Regions from separate parts of the Pseudomonas sp. P116 genome, predicted to be linked through region 3. Evidence: riboswitches for the same ligand, from Rfam matches in the RefSeq annotation. Region 3 holds a riboswitch; each other region holds the start of a gene.

Region 1 (5,050 bases), on a different contig from region 3:
CTGTAGCAACCATGGAAGTCAGGAAAATGATCGGAATGTGGCGAGTACGGTGGTCACCCTTGAGCTGCTCGGCAACGTCATACCCGGACAGGCCGGGCATCATGATGTCCAGCAGGATCAGGTCGGGAAGCGGATCGCTTTGCAGAAGACGCAGTGCTTTCTCGCCGCTGTTGGCTGCCTTGATCCGATATTTGTCCTTGAGCAACTCGGCGATCAGCATCAGGTTGTCGGGGGTGTCGTCCACCACCAGGACGGTTGCTGATGGATACAGGTCCTGCACGCTGTCCATGAATGTCGGCTCCCTTTCGTGACCAGTAACGAGTGGGCGCGGTGACGCCGTTCTCTTGCTGGCAAGCGTAGCTAGAAAAACTGCAATCGCTAGAGGAAGTCGCAGGCTCGTGAGAAGGTGCTTTTGCCGGTAGCAAAACACGAATGCTTGAAGAGGCCCTTTGATGCCGTGCCAGACCTAAAGGCGATCGCCTGTCACGACCCACCCCTTACATACTGATTCCGACCCCGGGCCTTGGCGTTGTACGGCACCTGATCGGCTACCTCGATCAAACCTTGCAGGTGATCCAGTTCCAGCCCCGTGGCGGTCGCAATCCCGATGCTGACACTGACGCGTCCGAGCGGGCTGGCGTTGTGCGGGATGTTTGCTTGCTGCAAGCGGTCGATGATCAGTTGCGCCACGACTGCGGCACCGTCGATATCGGTGTCCGGCATGATCACCCCCATCTCTTCACCGCCATATCGGGCCACCAGGTCCGAGGGGCGCCGCACACATTCGTCCAGGATTCTGCCAACGGTTTGCAGACAGGCGTCTCCGGCAACATGTCCGAGTGAGTCGTTGAACAGCTTGAAGTGGTCGATATCGATCATCAGCAATGCCAACGTCGTACCGTCACGTCGTGCTCGGCGGGCTTCCATGGCAAGGCTTTGATCAAAGCAGCGTCGATTGGCCAGACCGGTCAGGGCGTCTTTCATCGCCAGCAATTCCAGTTGCCGATTGGTTGAGAGCAACTGCTGCTGGGTGCCTCGCAACTGATCTTCGGCCTTGGTACGCCGACGGATATCCAGAATCAGGAACCAGCCAATGAGGCCCGTGAGTCCCAGCAGCCCGGTGACCACCACCGCCGACAACAATGCCTCGGTTCGCCACGCGGCGAGGGCTTCGCGCTTGCCGAGGGCCACCGTCGTTATCAGCGGCAGCCGGTCACTCTTGCGGAAGGCGTAGAGCCGCTCCACACCATCCAGGCTGGAGGTAAACGACGCGGTGCCGACTGCTCGATCAACGAGATACTTGGCATAGATGGGCGATTTGGAAAAGTTGCGGCCCATGTCCTGCTCGCGGAATGGATAACGAACCAGCAACGTCCCATCGGTGTAAGACAACCCGATGGCGCCCTCCTGCCCCACGTCGATCTTTCCGAACAACCGAAGAAAGTTTTCGACGCCCAAGGTGACCGCCACCACCCCGGCAAACTCTCCGCGCGCATCATTGAAGCGGCGGCTGACGGTGATCACCCATTCCTGATTCGAACGGCTCTGGATAGGCGGACCGATAAAGGTCTCACGGCTGGGATCGTCGCGATGATGAATGAAATAGGCCCGATCGCTGCTATTCGCCCCGGCCGGAATCGGTCGATTGGAGGACATCAGCCAGCGTCCCTGATTGTCGTAGATCGTGATACCACTGAGCTGTGGCATTAACGGTTACTGGCGGATGATCAATGCACTCAGCCGCTGAATCTGCGCGGGGCCGCTACCTTCAATTTCCAGGCGCTCGACAAGCCCGAGTAAAAGCAGCGAGCTCTGGCGGACAATCCCCTCGGAGTAGGTAGACAGCGCCTGGGTCAGGTTCAAGCCGTGGACATCCACTTCCTCCAGTGCCCGATCTCGAGAAGCCAATACTTTCCAGACCGTCAATGACGCCAGAGAGCAACCGATCACGAACAGCAAAAGCACAACCAGGTGCGAATCACGCTTCACGTTATTACCTTAAGGAAAGTCCGGTTTTCCGTTCCCGCGACTATTGGGTCAGGGCAATAGCTGGGGCCATTCGTCCTCTTGTAACGCAAGGATACAAGTTGCGCTGAATCGTTGCAGTAACTGAATAGGTGGCGCAAAAGTGCTTCGCATAAAAGTACCTGACTGGTCCGTTCTCACCATCGCCCCTCCTGCTGGCGCTGCCCCACGCCTTGAGCGAGCACGCCCGTTCGCCTCAACCGCCACGATCGGATACCATGCCGCCCGCCGGTTTCCAATTGGGATTAATAGGGAATCCGTGATGCGCCCAACGCATCAAACGGAACTGCCCCCGCAACTGTAGATGCCGAGCCTGCTTCTAAACTGCCACTGGGATTGTTCCCGGGAAGGCTGAAGCAGGCGACGACGCATCAGTCAGGAGACCTGCCGGCCAAGCAACAATCACTAACCGGCGGGGTGTCCGGGAAGGACATCCTTGTGCGCGCGTCACTTCGGTGATCGGCCTGGCACTGCTTTCAAGGCAGCGTGAGCGATGTGTTTCCAGAACCTGCACCCTGGCTCCGTGTACGGTTCGAATGGAGATTGCATCATGCTGTTGCCTCGTTTTGTCGCCCTCGTCGTTGGCCTGGGTGTTGGCGCCCTCGCCCATGCTGCACCGACGCAGTACCCCCTGACGATTGAAAACTGCGGCAGCACGCTGACCTTCGCGCAGGTCCCGGCGCGCGCGGTGACAATCGGCCAGGCCGGCACGGAAATGCTCTTCGCCCTCGGACTGGGTGAAAAAATCGTCGGCACTTCGCTGTGGTTCAACGATGTGCTGCCTCAGTACAAAGCGCAAAACGACAACATCGAGCGCCTGGCCGATAACGAACCGAGTTTCGAATCGGTGATCGCCAAGCGCCCGCAACTGGTGGCTGTGGAGCTGGAATGGATGGTCGGGCCGCAAGGCGCGGTCGGCACCCGCGAACAGTTTCACGAACTGAACATACCGACTTATCTGATGCCGTCTGACTGCGAGGCCAAGGACAATCTGGTCGGTGCCGACGGCACGCGTCTGGCGCCGTTTCGCATCGACAGCATCTATAAAAGCATCACCCAGTTCGGTGAGATTTTTGATGTCCAGGCGCGCGCTCAACAGTTGAACGCAGACCTCAAGGCGAGCCTCGCCAACTCGATTGCCATGGCGAATGACAAGAAATCGAAAGACATCAGCGCACTGGTCTGGTTTTCCAGTGCCAGTCTGGATATCGACCCGTACGTCGCCGGACACAAGGGCGTTCCAGACTTCATGCTCAACACGCTGGGCGTGCGCAACGTCGTGGAGTCCGATGAAGAATGGCCAACTGTCGGCTGGGAAACCATCGCCAAAGCCAACCCGACGTTCCTGGTCATCGCGCGCATGGATCGCCGGCGCTTCCCGGCTGACGACTATCTGAAGAAGCTGGAATTCCTGCGCAACGATCCCGTGACCCGCAACATGGACGCGGTGAAAAACAACCGCATCATCATTCTCGACGCCATGGCCATGCAGGCCAGCATGCGCACATTCGACGGCATCGCCTCATTGGCGAGCGCCATTAACGGCTACGACCTGTCCAAATGACCGCGACGTTGATACGCACCCTGTTGGCACTGGCGATCCTGCTTTTAGCGGTGATTGCCGGTGTGGCCATTGGTGAGACGACCATTGATCCCATCGTGGTGTTTCAGGTGCTGGCCAACAAACTGTGGGCGGCCGGTTATGTGCTTGATCCGATCGACGAAGGCATTGTCTGGAACTATCGCCTGACTCGCGCGCTGGTGGCTGCCGCTTGCGGCGCGGGTTTGGCGACTTGCGGGGTGATTCTGCAATCGCTGCTGCGCAACCCGCTGGCCGACCCGTATCTGCTCGGCATTTCCGCTGGCGCCTCAACGGGCGCGGTGATGGTCGCGTTGCTGGGTTTCGGCGCCGGGGCGATTTCCATGTCAGTTGGTGCGTTCGGCGGCGCTGTTGTGGCGTTCGCCGTCGTGGTTTTACTCGGCCGCGCCGCTGGCTCACCGGGTAATACCGGCCAGATCATTTTGGCGGGGATCGCCGGTTCGCAGCTGTTCAATGCCCTCACGGCATTTCTGATCACCAAGTCGGCCAGCTCCGAACAGGCACGCGGCATCATGTTCTGGATGCTCGGCAATCTCAGCGGCGTGCGCTGGCCATCGGTGTGGCTGGCAGTGCCGGTGACAGTCATCGGGCTCGTTGTGTGCCTGTGGCATCGGCGTGCGCTGGACGCGTTTACCTTCGGCGTCGACTCAGCGGCATCGCTCGGGATTCCGGTGCGGCGCGTGCAGTTGCTGTTGATCAGTTGTGCCGCATTGGTGACGGCTGTGATGGTGTCGATTGTCGGCTCTATCGGTTTCGTGGGTCTGGTGATTCCCCACGCTGTAAGGCTTTTGCTCGGCACTCGACACACGCGTCTGCTGCCCGCGAGTGCACTGGGCGGCGCGGTGTTTTTGATTGCCGCTGATGTGCTGTCGCGCACGCTGATCAAAGGCCAGGTGATCCCGGTCGGCGTGATTACCGCGCTGGTCGGTGCGCCAGTGTTCGCGCTGATCCTGATCGGCCGGAGGAATGCCCGATGAATGCGCTGTCCCCGGTGGTCGGCGAATCGGTGCTGCGTTGCTGCGGCCTCGGCTTTGATATCCGCGATGCGCGGTTGCTGCACGAGATTGATCTGGACATCCGTCGCGGCGAAACCCTTGGCCTTGTCGGCCCCAACGGTTCTGGCAAATCCACTTTGCTGAAATTGCTCTGCGGCGTACGCTCGCCCAGTCGTGGCGACATCCATCTCCACGGCCAGCGGTTGAAGACGCTGTCGCGCCGAACCATCGCGCAAACGCTGGCGGTGGTTGAGCAGCAGGCGGACACCCTCGACGCGATCAGCGTGTTTGATGCCGTGGCGCTGGGTCGAACGCCATGGCTGTCGGCGCTCAGTCCGTGGTCTGCCGAGGACGATGGCATTATCGATCAGGCCTTGCGCGATGTTGACGCGACGCATCTGCGCAATCGCTCCTGGCGCAGCCTTTCCGG
Region 2 (5,050 bases), on a different contig from region 3:
AGCGAGTGCCGGTGATGTGCAAAGCAGGGCCATCAGGCATAACCCAAGCGTTCTCATGCGCGCTCCTTGATCAGTAAATCCTCGACCATCTCACCACCGACCAGGTGCACCTCGACCAGCCGTTGCACGTCGGCGTCGCTGTGCACGCCATACCAGCAGGTCTCGGGATACACCGTCAGAATCGGCCCTAGGTTGCACGGAAACTGACAATGCGTGCGCGTCAGTAACACGCCGCCCGGGGTTTCGATGCGGTTGTGCGCCAGCAGGTGCCGGCGCAGGGTTTTCCATAACTGCAAGGCGCCGCGCTGGGTGCAGCGCGGGCCGGTGCAGAGGAACACGTGGCGCGCATGTTCGGGAACGTGCGACCAGTCCGGGTGTGTGTCGATGCCGTCGACCGTTTTGAAGTCAGCCATCAGAAGCGGTACGTGTAGCGTACTTCTGAGGTGAACGGCCGTCCGAGGTTGTCGACGTTGCTGGCGCGGCTGGTGACGTAATCGCGGTCGAAGAGGTTCTCTACCAGCAGGCTGACGCGGTGTTGACGGGCATTGTCGAGGTAGCGATAAGCATCGGCATCGATCACTGAATAGTGACCGTACTCGACCTGTTTCGAGCTGGTCACATCGCGGATATAGCGGATCGCGCCGCCGGCACCCCACATGCGATTTTCCGACTCGAAGCCTATGCGCGAACGGGCGAAGAAGCTCGGGATGTCATTGATGGTCACGCCGCTGCGCGACTCGGTGAGGTTGCGGGTCATGTCCGCTTGCAGGCTCCATTGCGCGTTGATCGCCAGTTTCGCGTCAGCCTCGAAACCGCGCATGCGCACCTGGCCCTCGCCGTTGACCCAGTGGCTATCGTCGAGGGTGATCAGGTCGTCGATCTTGCGTTTGAACACGGTGACGCTGGCACTGAACGCGCGATCGAGCAGCAGGCCCTTGTAGTCGAGGCCCAGTTCGGCGTTGCGGCTTTTTTCCGGTTTAAGGTTGCGGTTGCCGATCTCGTCGCCCGGTTCGTTGACGAACAATTGCTCGGCGTTCGGCAGTTTGTAGGCGCTGCCGTACTGACCGCGCAAGGCCCAGTTGTCGTTGAGATCGTAGAGCGAAGTGAGCATGCCGACCGTGGCGCTGTCGCCGCCGCCCATGGCTTCGTGGCGAACGCCGACGCTCGGGTGCCAGTCGGGCAGGGCGTCGATTTGCGGACGCAACTGGGTGTAGATCGCGTGGGCTTCGGCCTTATCGTTGTCGATGATCAGCACATCGTCCTGGCCTTTGAACCATTGGTTGTCGGTGCCGAACACCAGCACATGACCGCCGGACGATTCAGCCTTGCCTTCGGCCTGCACACCCCAATCGGTAAAGCCCCAATAGTCGTTGTGGTTGATGGCTTTGGTGGCGCCGCCCTCGACATTATTGATGCGTGTGTAGCGGGTGTCCCAATCGTTGATATGGCCTTTGACGAAGTAGCTCAGACGCTCATTGAGATTTTGCTCGAAGGTCGCCGTAGCGATCTGTTGCACGCGGTCGTTGGTGGTTTTGTGGTTATCGACCGGGCGGGCGAAATCGAGGTTGGCGTCGGCATATTGATAGAACAGCTCCAGCCGCGAGTCGTCGCCAAACGACTGAATCGCCTTGCCACCGAACGTGGTGACTTCATAGGCGCGTTTTTTCTCGGTGACGTTTTTCATGTCGCGGTTGCGAAACGGCTGGTAACCGTCGGAGACGTTGTGGCTGACATAGGCCAGCAAGCCCAGATCGCCGAAACCGTTGCTGAAGATGTTCTCGACCCGGGCATCGCCGGTGGTGCCGCCGAAGGTGTCGAGGCCCATGTTCACCTCGCCCGAGGCCTTTCGACTCTGCGGCGAACGGGTGACGATGTTGATCACCCCCGACACCGCTTGCGTGCCGAACAACAGGCTCTGTCCACCCTTGAGCACTTCAATGCGTTCGATGGCGTTGGCCGGCAAGGTGTCCAGGTACAAGCCGCCGTACAAGCGGTTGTTCAGGCGTACGCCGTCGAGCAGGATCAGCGTATCGTCGTTGCGCCCGCCCAGCAGGGAGTAAGTGCCGTAGTCGAACGGGCCGTTTTTCGGGGCGACATAGAGGCCGGGAATGAACATCTGCATGACGCGACTGACATCCGCCGCGGGGCCGGCGCGCTCGATCTGTTCGCGGCTGACGATGTCCACTTTGCTGCCGTAATGCGCCATTTCGGCGACGGTGGTGGACTCCACCGACGGTGCGGAAACGATTTGCTGATTGAGTTCCAGTGGCGCGTCGTCAGCCAGCAGCAGCGGACTGAACAGGCAACCGAATAACAGGGATGGAGCAGAGGTGTTGAAAGGTCGAATCATTGTCTTCTCGAAAGGATCTTCGCAGAAGAGCATGCAGGAGAAGGCATCGCGCACACGCCGACACCGGCCCATGCCCGCCCACCGCAGGATTTTGCCAAACAGAAATTTCGGGCCGGTCTCCGGGCTCGCGCGTATCGATGCTTTCACCTTCCCATGGCCGTCTGGCCACAGTGGTGTGTCGAAAGCATCACGCGCATACCGTTGCGGGGGCAGCACCGGACTTGTTCAAAAAGAACGTACCGGTTTCCCGTTTCACCCCATGCACGGCGGCATGGGACACCTGAAACTGGACGGCATCTGAACACTCGAATGACCGTTCGTCAACGCCGCAGCTATTATCGGACGCTCAGTTCAGCCCGGCTGTAGAGCGGCAAACTGGTGGCTCAACCACGTATACAGTTGCGAGACAGCGGGGGAGATTTGTTTGCGATGCGGGCACACCAGACTCAACGGCGAGGCCTCTCCCGCAAAGTCCGGCAGCAGCACAAGCAGGCGTCCTGCGCTCACGTCAGCGCTGACATCCAGCCAGGATTTGTTGGCGATACCTTCACCGTCCAGTGCCCAGCGCCGAACCACATCGGCGTCGTCGCTGAACAGCGGGCCAGAGACTTGAATCGTCTGTCCGGTCAGGCACCATTTGTCGTAGACCCGACCATTCTGCAGGTAGAGCAGGCAAGGATGATTCAACAAGTCGTCCGGCGTTTTCGGTTGCCCGTGGCGTTGCACATAGGCTGGAGATGCGACCAGCACCCGGTTATTCCAAGGCGCGAGTGGCAGAGCCACGTAGTTGGCGTCTTCGTTGGTACCGTATCGAATGGCGACGTCCACCGGGTCGCGAAACAGATCGGCTTTCTGGTCCGACAGCACAAGGCGCAGTGTCAGTTCCGGATGTTGACGACGGAACATCGTTAACCACGGCAGCAGAATATTGCGCCCCAGATCAGACGGTGCAGTGACTTGCAGCACGCCGCGCAGCGTGGCGTTTTCACCACGCAGATTTTCCTCGCCTTGCTTCAGGGCTTCGAGCACGGCGTGGGCGGTGGGCAGGTATTGCTCACCTTCGGCAGTCAAACGCAGGCTGCGGGTGGTTCGCGCAAACAGGCGCACATCCAGTTCGCGCTCCAGGCGTTTGATGGCGGCGGCGACCTGCCCCGGCAACAAATCGGCCTCCAGCGCCGCGGCGGTAAAGCTGCCCAGCGCTGCGCTGCGGGTGAACAGGGCGAGATCATCGATGCGGATCATTTTCTCTTCTGCAGTGAAAGTGTTGGCGCATTCTGCAGGTTTTTCTTTCTCCGTGGGAAGTCGAAGATGGTGGCACGTGAATGCTTCAACCCTTCAGACAGCGAGTCCCCATGAAAGCCATCACCTTTTTACAACACGCCCTGCCCATTGAAGATCCGCAATCATTGCAAGACATCGAGATGGCTGCGCCAGTGCCCGGTCCGCGTGATCTGTTGGTCGAGGTACGTGCCGTTTCAGTCAACCCGGTCGACACCAAGGTGCGCGCCGGTACTTTCACCAAAGAACCGAAAATCCTTGGTTGGGATGCGGCCGGCATCGTCCGCGAAGTCGGTTCGCAAGTGACGCTGTTTCAACCGGGCGACGAAGTGTTTTACGCCGGCTCGATTATTCGCAGCGGTAGCTACAGCGAATTGCATTTGGTGGATGAGCGGATTGTCGGGCGCAAGCCGCGTTCGTTGAGTGCTGCCGAGGCGGCGGCATTGCCGTTAACGTCGATCACGGCGTGGGAATTATTGTTCGACCGTCTCGGTGTCGCCGAGGCCAGCGGGGAGGGCAAATGCCTGTTGATCACCGGCGCGGCAGGTGGCGTCGGTTCGATGCTGGTGCAACTGGCTCGCCAGTTGACCCGACTCACGGTGATTGGCACCGCCTCGCGCCCGGAGACCGCTGGTTGGGTGAAGCAGTTGGGCGCCCATCACGTCATTGATCACAGCCAGCCACTGCTCGCTCAGTTGCAGGCCCTCGGGATTGCCGAAGTCGATTACGTCGCCAGCCTGACCCACACCGAACAGCACTTTCTACAGTTGATCGAGGTGCTGCGACCGCAGGGGCGTTTAGCGGTGATTGACGATCCCGAGAGCCTTGATGTGATGCCGCTCAAGCGTAAGTCGTTGTCGCTGCATTGGGAGTTGATGTTCACCCGTTCGTTGTACGAAACGGCGGACATGATCGAGCAGCATCACCTGCTGAGCCGGGTCTCTGACCTGATTGATCTGGGGGTTTTGCAGACTACCATCGGCGAACACTTCGGGGCGATCAACGCGGCAAACATGCGCCGGGCTCATGCGCTGGTCGAGAGCGGCAAAGCCCGGGGCAAGATCGTTCTCGAAGGTTTTTGATAACCGTCACTTGAATCGTCAGACAGGCTCCATAAAGGGCCTGTCAGGAGCACTTTATGCGTATGAAAAAACTCTCCGCGGTTATCGCCTTGTTATCGGCTGCCGCGTTTGGTCCGCCGTTCGCCCATGCCATCAACGCTGTCGCCTTGCCGGCGAATGCACCCGCCGATCGATCCTTCGGCAAGCTTGAACAAGTGCATGCGTTCTACGATGCGATGCCTACCGGTGTGACCGTCAGCGAGACCGGGCGGATTTTCGTCAACTTTCCGCGCTGGGGCGACAACGTGCCGTTCACCGTGGGTGAGATCCGCGACGGCAAAGTGGTGGCCTATCCGAACGC
Region 3 (5,050 bases):
GAAACCGCCGGGCTGGGTCCTGAGCAGGTGCATGGGTTAAACGCTGAGCGCAGCGCGCAGTTGCGCTTCGAGTTGCGCGGCGTCGAGCTCCTGACCGATCAACACCAGACGCGTGACGCGCGCTTCATCGGCGCCCCACTGACGGTCGAAATGCTTGTCGAAACGCGTGCCCACGCCTTGAATCAGCAAACGCATCGGCTTGTTCGGGATCGCCGCAAAGCCCTTCACACGCAGGATGCCGTGCTTGACCACCAGTTGCGTCAGCCCGTCGAGCAGCAGGCTTTCGTCGGCTTGCGGCAGTTCGATGGAGATCGAATCGAAGGCGTCGTGATCGTGGTCATCGTGATCGTCATCACCGTCGTGGTGATGGTCGTGATGGCTGTGACGGCTGTCGATGTGTTCTTCGGAACCGGCGCCAAGGCCGATCAGCACGTCCAGCGGCACACGACCACTGCTGGCTTCGATGATCTTCACCGCTGGCGGCAGTTCTTCGGCGACTTCCAGGCGTACGCGCGCCAGGTCTTCAGGGCTGATCAGGTCAGATTTATTAAGGATGACGAGGTCGGCGCTGGCCAGTTGGTCGGCGAAGAGCTCGTGCAGCGGCGATTCGTGATCCAGGTTCGGGTCGAGTTTGCGCTGGGCATCGACCTGATCCGGGAACGCGGCGAAGGTGCCAGCGGCCACGGCCGGGCTGTCGACCACGGTGATCACCGCGTCAACCGTGCAAGCGCTGCGGATTTCCGGCCACTGGAAGGCTTGTACCAGCGGTTTTGGCAAGGCCAGGCCAGAGGTTTCAATGAGAATGTGGTCGAGGTCACCGCGACGGGCAACCAGTTCGCGCATTACCGGGAAAAACTCTTCCTGCACCGTGCAGCACAGGCAGCCGTTGGCCAGCTCATAAACGCGGCCCACGGCTTCTTCTTCGGAGCAGCCGATGGTGCATTGCTTGAGGATTTCACCGTCGATGCCCAACTCGCCAAACTCGTTGACGATCACCGCAATACGGCGGCCCTGAGCGTTGTCGAGCATGTGCCGCAGCAATGTGGTTTTGCCCGAGCCGAGGAAGCCGGTGACGATGGTGACAGGGAGTTTGGCCAGTGTTTTCATCGGTATGCCCTTTGGCAAAGTGGCGGGCATACGGGACGAGAACCGGCACCGCGCGTGCGTGCCTGGAGAGTTCGCCACCGGATCACCCCGCCCGGTTGAAATTGAGAATCTGTGACGAGGCAGGTCTCCTGGCTGACGGTGTTCAGGCGCTGGGCCTGGATTCACTGCGCCTTCCCGCGGGCTCTGTGGATTGAGCTTGCAGTGGCGTGGCAGCGAACATCACCGTTCACAGTTGCGGGGGCAGCCGCGGCATTGACCGCGTTCCCTTCTTAGCTTCGGCAATGCCGAAGAACCTCGAAGGCGCAAGGCTACGCATGGTGCAGTGGTGGGTCAATGTTTGGATACGGGGCATATCCGTTGCTGCGGGTGCTGCCGCTGGCGGTTTCGCTCTTACAGCGAGTCCCTTTTTCAAACGCCAAAAAGGAACCAAAAGGCTTTGCCCCCGGCGTACGGCACTTCGCTGAGGCTCAGTGTTCCCTAGCTACGGTGTCCATCCGGGGGCATCGCCTACGGTTTGCTGCGCTGCACCTCCTCTCGATGAATGCGGCTTCGCCGCACGGCGCTACGCGCCTACCCCCCGGATGAACACCTTCGCTCGGCCTGCCGAAGGGGGCTAAGAGCAAGAGCAACATCAAAAGCCAGATCAAAAGCCAGATCAAAAGCCCCTCACCCTACCCGTCTTCCAGAGGGAGAGGGGACTGATCGAGGTGTTTGGGAGAAGTACACCGACGTGAAACACCGAGTCGAACACCGATTCCGAAAAGCCCAAAAATCGGCCCCCCTCTCCCTCGGTAGTGGACTGGGACGAGGGCAAACCCAACACAAAACCAAAGCCAACCGCACGCTCCTCCCCCACTCAACACAATGAGCGTTAGCTCGAGTGCAGCTTTTGATCTTGATCCGCGGGCGACGTCGGGAGGCTGAGTGGAGGGATTCATCCGGGGAGGACATCGAAAGGAGGTGCAGCGAAGCAAACCGGAATCGATGCCCCGGATGGATTCCGGAGCGAAGGAACCCCGAGCTTTAGCGAGCGGGCCGGACGTAGGAGCAAGCCTTTTTGGTTACTTTTTCGGCGTCTGGAAAAAGTGACCCGCCGTAAGGGCGGAACCATAAGAAGCCACACCCGCAGCAACGGATAAGCCCCCAAAGCAAATTGACTAAAAACCCCACACCATGCTCTCCTACACCACTTGTTACGGGTGCCCTTCACAGGGTGAAACGGGAAACCGGTGAATCATGTGCTTTACTCAGAGCCATGTCAGTCCGGTGCTGCCCCCGCAACGGTAAGCGAGCGAAGCGTCAGATCCACTGTGCCATTGCGGCATGGGAAGGTGACGCTTGCAGGTCGGCCAGACGCCAACCCCTCGTGAGCCCGGAGACCGGCCCGCAACACACAGCGCGCAATTGGCGTGCTGAACATAACAAACCCGCGGTGGGCGGGCGCTGTTTGAACCTCTGCGTGCCCGCGCCGCAGGGGTTTTCATGCGCTCTTGTCCACCCCTGACATTCCAGAGGGACGCGCCATGTCGATCATCACCAGCACCGGCAGCAACACGGACAAAATCTCCAGCACCACCACCCTGAGCCAACGCCTGACCGCCGCTGTTTTCGCGTCGATCCTGGGTGCAAGCCTCGTCTATTTCGCCGGTTTCTCGCACATCGAAGCCGTGCACAACGCGGCTCACGATACCCGCCACAGCGCCGCGTTCCCGTGCCACTGAGACCTGCCGACATGATCAAGCGAATTGCGCAAACCGCAGGTTTCACCGGTCTGCTGGCCGCCCTGCTGCTCACGCTGCTGCAAAGTTTCTGGGTGTCGCCGCTGATTCTTCAAGCCGAAACCTATGAAAAATCCGAGCCTGTTGCCGCGGTTCACGAACACGCCGCCGGCACCGCTGCGCACACCCATGATGCCGAAGCCTGGGAGCCGGAAGACGGCTGGCAGCGCGTGCTTTCGACCACGGGTGGCAATCTGGTGGTGGCCGTTGGTTTTGCCTTGATGCTGGCCGGTCTCTACACCCTGCGCGCGCCGACCAAAACCTCGCAAGGTCTACTGTGGGGCCTAGCCGGTTACGCGACGTTCGTCCTCGCACCGACCTTGGGCCTGCCGCCTGAACTGCCGGGCACTGCCGCGGCGGATCTGGCTTCGCGGCAGTTGTGGTGGATCAGCACTGCCGCTTCAACCGCTGCCGGTCTGGCGTTGATTGCGTTCAGCCGTCATTGGTTGGTGAAAATCCTCGGTGTGGCCATCCTCGCCGTACCGCACGTGATCGGCGCACCGCAACCGGAAGTGCATTCGATGCTCGCGCCAGAAGCACTGGAAGCGCAGTTCAAAATCGCTTCGCAATTGACCAACGTAGCGTTCTGGCTGGCCTTGGGCCTGATCAGCGCCTGGTTGTTCCGCCGCAAGATCGATGGTCAATACCACGCATGACGACTGACAGCGCAGCGCCGACTTTCGTGGTCGGTCTGGGCTGCCAGCGCGGCTGCCCTGCGAGCACGCTGCGCGCGTTACTCGATCAAGCCTTGCAAGCCAATCGCATTGAACTGCATGCAGTGAAGGCTTTGGCCAGTATCGACTTGAAACGCGATGAACCCGGCTTGCAGGAACTCGCGAATCAACTGGCCCTGCCGCTGCTGTACTTCAGCAGTGAGGAATTGGCCAGCTATGCACAGCGACTCAGCCACCATTCGCAGATTGCCTTCGAGCGCACCGGTTGTTATGGCGTAGCGGAAAGCGCCGCACTGGCACTCGCCGAACAGCTGATTCAGGCGCCGGCAAAGCTACTGATTTCCCGACAAAAATACGCTCAGGCAACGCTGGCATTGGCCGGCGCCGCGTAAATTCCCGATAATCCCCGCCATTCATCATGAGCAATCTTCATCTGAAGCGTTGCCGCGCCTATTTCCCAAGGATTCTACGATGACCGTTTACTTCATCGGCGCCGGCCCCGGCGACCCGGAATTGATCACCGTCAAAGGCCAGCGACTGATACGCAGTTGCCCGGTGATCATCTACGCAGGTTCGCTGGTACCCGCGGCGGTGCTCGAAGGTCATCAGGCAGAAACACTGGTCAACAGCGCTGAATTGCATCTGGAACAGATCATCGAGCTGATCAAAACCGCGCACGCCAAGGGCCAGGATGTGGCGCGGGTGCATTCGGGGGATCCGAGTCTCTATGGCGCGATTGGCGAGCAGATCCGCTATCTGCGTGAACTGAATATCCCGTTTGAAATCATCCCCGGAGTGACGGCGACCGCGGCATGTGCGGCGTTGTTGGGCGCAGAACTCACGCTGCCTGACGTATCGCAAAGCGTGATCCTGACCCGTTACGCCGACAAGACGGCAATGCCCGCCGGCGAAGAGCTGGGCAGTCTGGCGCAGCATGGCGCGACGATGGCGATTCATCTGGGGGTCAATCATCTGGAAAAGATCCTGACTGAACTGCTGCCGCATTACGGCGCGGATTGCCCGATCGCGGTGATTCACCGAGCGACCTGGCCGGATCAGGACTGGGTGGTGGGGACGCTGGCGGATATCGCCGAGAAGGTTGCCGCCAAAGGCTTTCGCCGCACAGCGTTGATTCTGGTTGGGCGGGTATTGGGGAGTGAGGTGTTCAGCGAGTCATCGCTGTATCGCGCCGGGCATGCGCATCTTTACAGACCCTGAAAATCAAAAGATCGCAGCCTTCGGCAGCTCCTACATTGGAATACATTTCCCTGTAGGAGCTGCCGAAGGCTGCGATCTTTTGATCTTGTACTCCAGACAACGCATTCATCACGGGAAAAATGCGTCGTCGCAATCGCAGTGAACACCGTACTCAGTAGTAGGCGTTTTCTTTCTGCGTATGGTCGGTCACGTCGCGAACACCTTTGAGCTCGGGAATACGTTCAAGCAAGGTGCGCTCGATGCCTTCCTTCAGGGTCACGTCTGCCTGGCCGC
Region 4 (5,050 bases), on a different contig from region 3:
CTTGATCGGCTGCGTCTTGATTTCGGTCGTGCCGGGTTCGTAGTTGAAGCGCAGCAGGCGATCAGTGTCGGCGACGTACAGGTCGTTGCCAACCAGCGTCATGCCGAACGGTGAATTGAGATTCTGCAGGAATACCGTGCGCGTTTCGGCCACGCCATCATGGTCGGCATCGCGCAGCAGAGTAATGCGATTGGGGCTCGGCACACCGGCGCCAGCCTTGCCCATGACTTTTTCCATGACCCAGCCGCGCACGCCTTTGCTGTCATCAGGTTTGGGCGGTGCGTTGGTTTCTGCTACCAGTACATCGCCATTGGGCAACACATAGAGCCAGCGCGGATGATCGAGGCCTTCGGCAAATGCCGCGACTTGTGTGCCTGCCGCAGCGGTCGGTTTACCGCCCGCGGGCCAGCCGACCGCCGGGGCGATATTCACCGTCGGGATCAGGGTTTTGTTCGGTTCGGGCAGTTTCGGTGACGGGCCGGTGCCGTCGATGACCTGCAGGCTGGACGATTCACCACAGGCGGTGAGCCCTCCGGCGAGGGCGATGACGAAAACGAGCTGGGGCTTGCGCATTGCTGATCTTCCCTATGAATGCATTCCTAGTCATAGAGGAGCGCGCAAGCCCGATGGTTCAACTGCTCAGCCGCGGGCTTCTTTGAACAGCACGGCAATGCCCGGGTGATAGTTGCCGGCTTCATTGCGCAATTTGCGATAGGCGTAGGGGAAATACCAGGCGACGGCGCAGGTGTGTTCCTTTTGCAGGTCGTCGACCATGTCCTGCAATTCTTCCGGGCTGGCGCTGTGCTGGGCTTTTTGCGGGGCGACAAACAGGCAGCCGAGTTTGAGGTCGCTGGCGTAGCTGAGGCGTTTGGCGTCGTTGGTGATATCCAGCAGGGGTTGGTTCAGGTTGAGGTTGTTGACGCGTGGCCAGCGTTGCGTGGCCTGGATAAATGCGCGGTCTTCGGCACCCGCCAGGAACAGATCGGCGCGGGCGTTGCGCTCGCCTTCCTCGTTCTGCTTGCGGGTGGCGGTGTCGCGCAACGTCACCAACTCCGCCATCCAGGCGGCCGCACAGAGCAATCCGAGATTGGCTTTCTCGTCATGCCAGTAGGGCGTGTCACTGTCGCCGCGCACGGCGTTGTAGCGGTCGATACAGTCAAACCAGCGTTCTAGCACCGGGCGCAGGAATTCCAGGCGCGGATTGCTGATGATCATGCCTTGCATCGTAATCATCCTTATTGTTGTGGTGTGCTTTTGCGGCAAAAGCATGGCTCTTTGATATCATTTGTTTCAGCGTGGCACAAGATTGGCGTCGGATAATTGATCGGCGGCAGTTATTCGCCCGATGACCCCCTCTTTAATTGACGCTCCACCCCCAACCCTCTAACCTTCGCGGCTTGTTTCAGGTGCTCTGTGACCTGCGTCGACAGAGTGAAACAGGGAAGCTGGTGAGGGTTGTCTTCAAGCGAAGAACAACCACGATCCCGGCGCTGCCCCCGCAACGGTAAATGAGTGAAAACTGCGTCTTGTGCCACTGCTTAACAGCGGGAAGGCGCGCAGTCAGGCGAACGCCGCTCATGAGCCCGGAGACCGGCCTGATCCATCCAGCGGCATCACGGTGGGCGATGCCAGGCTTTTTGCCGTCTATTCTTGTGCCTGCCCGCCGTTATCCAGCCTCAACGGAGAGCTCCCCCATGACTGATTCCCCCGAGCGTGACGAACGCCATCTGGCGCGTATGCAGCGCAAAAAAGCCGTGATCGATGAACGCATCGCCAACTCGCCCGACGAGTGCGGCCTGGTGCTGGTGCTGACCGGCAACGGCAAAGGCAAAAGCAGCTCGGCGTTTGGCATGCTCGCCCGCGCAATGGGCCACGGCATGCAGTGCGGCGTGGTGCAGTTCATCAAGGGCCGTAACAGCACCGGTGAAGAGCTGTTCTTCCGCCGCTTTCCCGAGCAGGTGCGTTTTCACGTGATGGGCGAGGGCTTCACTTGGGAAACCCAGGATCGCCAACGCGACATCGCCGCCGCCGAAGCTGCGTGGGCGGTGTCGCGCGAGTTATTGCGTGATCCGTCGATCGGTCTGGTGGTGCTCGATGAATTGAACATCGCCCTCAAGCACGGCTACCTCGATCTCGATCAGGTGCTCAGCGATTTGCAGGCGCGTCCGCCGATGCAGCACGTGATCGTCACCGGTCGCGGGGCGAAGCCGGAAATGATTGAGATGGGCGACACGGTCACCGAAATGGGCATGCTCAAACACGCCTTCCAGGCTGGTATCAAAGCGCAGAAAGGCGTCGAACTTTGAATCAGCCACGTCACTGCCCGGCGGTACTGATCGCCGCGCCGGCCTCCGGTCAGGGCAAGACCACCGTCACCGCTGCACTCGCTCGTTTGCATCGCAATCAGGGGCGCAAGGTGCGCGTGTTCAAGTGCGGCCCGGACTTCCTCGATCCGATGATTCTCGAGCGCGCCAGCGGAGCGCCGGTTTATCAACTCGATATGTGGATGGTCGGCGAGCAGGAAAGTCGTCGCCTGTTGTGGGAAGCCGCCGCCGAAGCCGATCTGATTTTGATCGAAGGCGTGATGGGCCTGTTTGACGGCACACCGTCGAGCGCTGACCTGGCGCGGCATTTCGGCGTGCCGGTACTGGGCGTGATCGACGGCACCGCGATGGCGCAGACGTTTGGCGCATTGGCGCTGGGGCTGGCGCGTTATCAGCCGGACTTGCCGTTTGCGGGCGTGCTGGCCAATCGCGTCGGCACTTTGCGTCATGCGCAATTGCTTGAAGGCAGCCTCACCGAGGGTTTGCGTTGGTACGGCGCACTGTCCCGCGAGACCGGGATCGAGTTGCCGAGCCGTCATCTGGGTCTGGTGCAGGCCAGCGAACTGAACGACCTGGATGTTCGCCTCGACGCCGCCGCCGAAGCGCTTGCCAGCAGTTGCGAGGTAGCGCTGCCACCGGCCGTGGAATTCGTGGCGCCGGAAGTGATCGTTGCCGAACCGCTATTGCAAGGTGTGCGAATCGCTATCGCCCATGATGAGGCGTTTGCCTTCACCTACGGCGCCAGCCTCGATTTGCTGCGGGCGATGGGTGCCGAGTTGAGCTTCTTCTCGCCGATCCGCGACACGCAATTGCCTGAGGCGGACAGTCTGTATCTGCCGGGCGGCTACCCGGAATTGCACCACGTGGCGTTGTCGCAGAACACTGCGATGCTCGACGCGATCCGCGCGCACCATGCGGCGGGCAAACCATTGCTGGCCGAGTGTGGCGGCATGCTTTATCTGCTTGATTCGCTGACTGACGTTGAAGGCACCCGCGCCGAACTGGTCGGTTTGCTTAAGGGCGATGCGGTCATGCAAAAGCGTCTGGCGGCGTTGGCGCTGCAAGCGGTTGATCTGCCGGAGGGCTCGCTGCGCGGGCACACGTATCATCACTCCCTGACGACGACTGAATTGACCCCGATTGCTCGCGGGCTGAGTCCGAATGGCGGGCGTGGGGCTGAGGCGGTTTACAGGGAAGGGCGGATGACGGCTTCTTATGTGCACTTTTATTTTCCGTCGAATCCTGTGGCTATCGCTGCACTGTTTGCGCCTCAACTTGAGGCCGCCATCGCTGGCAAGCCAGCTCCCACAGGGGATCGCGTTTCTTCAGGCATTACACCGCCCATTGTGGGAGCTGGCTTGCCAGCGATGGGGCCATGAAAGACAACGCATTCTCCGAAGCCGAACGCGCAGCGGTCTACAAAGCCATCGCCGAACGCCGCGACATGCGCCACTTCACCGGTGGCACCGTCGCGCCCGAGCTGCTGCACCGCCTGCTCGAAGCCGCGCATCAGGCCCCGAGCGTCGGCCTGATGCAGCCGTGGCGCTTTATTCGTATCAGCGACCGAGCCCTGCGCGGGCAAATCCAGAACCTCGTTGAAGAAGAGCGCATCCGCACCGCCGAAGCCCTCTGCGAACGCAGCGATGAGTTCATGACCCTCAAGGTCGAAGGCATCAATGATTGCGCTGAAGTGCTGGTCGCCGCGCTGATGGACGATCGCGAAAAACACATCTTCGGTCGCCGCACGCTGCCGGAAATGGACATGGCGTCGCTGTCCTGTGCGATCCAGAACCTGTGGCTGGCGTCCCGCGCCGAAGGTCTGGGCATGGGCTGGGTCTCGCTGTTCGAGCCGCAGGCGCTGGCCGATCTGTTGAAACTGCCGGAAGGCGCCAAACCTCTGGCCGTTTTGTGCCTGGGCCCGGTCAAGGAATTCTATCCGGCGCCGATGCTGGTACTCGAAGGGTGGGCGCAGGCGCGTCCGCTCAATGAGTTGCTGTACGAAAATTATTGGGGAGTGAGTCAATGAGTGTGGCGTTGTTGAGTGTCGCCGCGGTTGCGCTGGATGCGCTGCTGGGTGAACCGAAACGCTGGCATCCGCTGGTGGCGTTCGGCAATTTTGCCGGGCGCATCGAGCAACGTTTCAACGCCGGGGGTCGCGGCTGGCGCAGTCATGGCGTCACCGCGTGGGTGATCGCGGTGCTGCCGCTGACGTTGCTCGCCACCGCGTTTTCCTGGGCGCCGTATGTTGGCTGGATCGTCGAGATTCTCGCGCTGTATTGCGCTCTCGGCATGCGCAGCCTCGGCGAGCACGTCGAACCGGTGGCCAAGGCGTTGCGCGCCGATGATCTGGATGAGGCGCGCAAACGCGTCGGCTATCTGGTCAGCCGCCAGACCAGCGAACTCGACAGCACGGCGGTTGCCCGTGCCGCCACCGAGTCGGTGCTGGAAAACGGCAGCGATGCGGTGTTTGCCGCGTTGTTCTGGTTTGCCGTGGCCGGCGCGCCGGGCGTGGTGCTCTATCGCTTGAGTAACACGCTTGATGCGATGTGGGGTTATCGCAATGAACGTTTCGAGCGATTCGGCTGGTGTGCGGCAAAAATCGACGACGTCCTCAACTACATTCCCGCGCGCCTTGTGGCGTTGACTTACGCGCTGCTGGGCAAAACCCGATTGGCCTTGAAGTGCTGGCGTACACAGGCGCCAAAATGGGACAGCCCCAACGCCGG

What was found. Region 3 has a riboswitch for cobalamin ahead of ICA15_RS07455 (CbtB domain-containing protein). Riboswitches for the same ligand answer to the same signal wherever they lie in the genome.
Region 1: linked by a shared signal. The riboswitch ahead of ICA15_RS23200 (ABC transporter substrate-binding protein) and the one ahead of ICA15_RS07455 (CbtB domain-containing protein) in region 3 are both predicted to bind cobalamin.
Region 2: linked by a shared signal. The riboswitch ahead of ICA15_RS26575 (TonB-dependent receptor plug domain-containing protein) and the one ahead of ICA15_RS07455 (CbtB domain-containing protein) in region 3 are both predicted to bind cobalamin.
Region 4: linked by a shared signal. The riboswitch ahead of cobO (cob(I)yrinic acid a,c-diamide adenosyltransferase) and the one ahead of ICA15_RS07455 (CbtB domain-containing protein) in region 3 are both predicted to bind cobalamin.

What each region holds. Positions count from the first base shown of each region.
Region 1 is NZ_JACVHB010000007.1:289,203-294,252, reverse strand. Features, by position in the region: gene ICA15_RS23210 (HD-GYP domain-containing protein) at 1-289, opposite strand, end outside; partial or broken gene ICA15_RS23205 (diguanylate cyclase) at 484-1,989, opposite strand; cobalamin riboswitch at 2,238-2,432, shown strand; gene ICA15_RS23200 (ABC transporter substrate-binding protein) at 2,576-3,589, shown strand; gene ICA15_RS23195 (FecCD family ABC transporter permease) at 3,586-4,602, shown strand; gene ICA15_RS23190 (ABC transporter ATP-binding protein) at 4,599-5,050, shown strand, end outside.
Region 2 is NZ_JACVHB010000010.1:11,293-16,342, reverse strand. Features, by position in the region: gene ICA15_RS26585 (ABC transporter substrate-binding protein) at 1-57, opposite strand, end outside; gene ICA15_RS26580 ((2Fe-2S) ferredoxin domain-containing protein) at 54-413, opposite strand; gene ICA15_RS26575 (TonB-dependent receptor plug domain-containing protein) at 413-2,350, opposite strand; cobalamin riboswitch at 2,443-2,649, opposite strand; gene ICA15_RS26570 (LysR family transcriptional regulator) at 2,702-3,592, opposite strand; gene ICA15_RS26565 (zinc-binding alcohol dehydrogenase family protein) at 3,703-4,710, shown strand; gene ICA15_RS26560 (L-dopachrome tautomerase-related protein) at 4,773-5,050, shown strand, end outside.
Region 3 is NZ_JACVHB010000002.1:241,596-246,645, forward strand. Features, by position in the region: gene cobN (cobaltochelatase subunit CobN) at 1-33, opposite strand, end outside; gene cobW (cobalamin biosynthesis protein CobW) at 37-1,107, opposite strand; cobalamin riboswitch at 1,208-1,419, opposite strand; cobalamin riboswitch at 2,288-2,510, shown strand; gene ICA15_RS07455 (CbtB domain-containing protein) at 2,631-2,828, shown strand; gene ICA15_RS07460 (CbtA family protein) at 2,840-3,541, shown strand; gene ICA15_RS07465 (cobalamin biosynthesis protein) at 3,538-3,951, shown strand; gene cobM (precorrin-4 C(11)-methyltransferase) at 4,031-4,777, shown strand; gene nfuA (Fe-S biogenesis protein NfuA) at 4,929-5,050, opposite strand, start outside.
Region 4 is NZ_JACVHB010000001.1:670,015-675,064, reverse strand. Features, by position in the region: gene ICA15_RS03360 (PQQ-dependent sugar dehydrogenase) at 1-573, opposite strand, end outside; gene ICA15_RS03355 (hypothetical protein) at 640-1,224, opposite strand; cobalamin riboswitch at 1,388-1,614, shown strand; gene cobO (cob(I)yrinic acid a,c-diamide adenosyltransferase) at 1,695-2,306, shown strand; gene ICA15_RS03345 (cobyrinate a,c-diamide synthase) at 2,303-3,703, shown strand; gene bluB (5,6-dimethylbenzimidazole synthase) at 3,700-4,350, shown strand; gene cbiB (adenosylcobinamide-phosphate synthase CbiB) at 4,347-5,050, shown strand, end outside.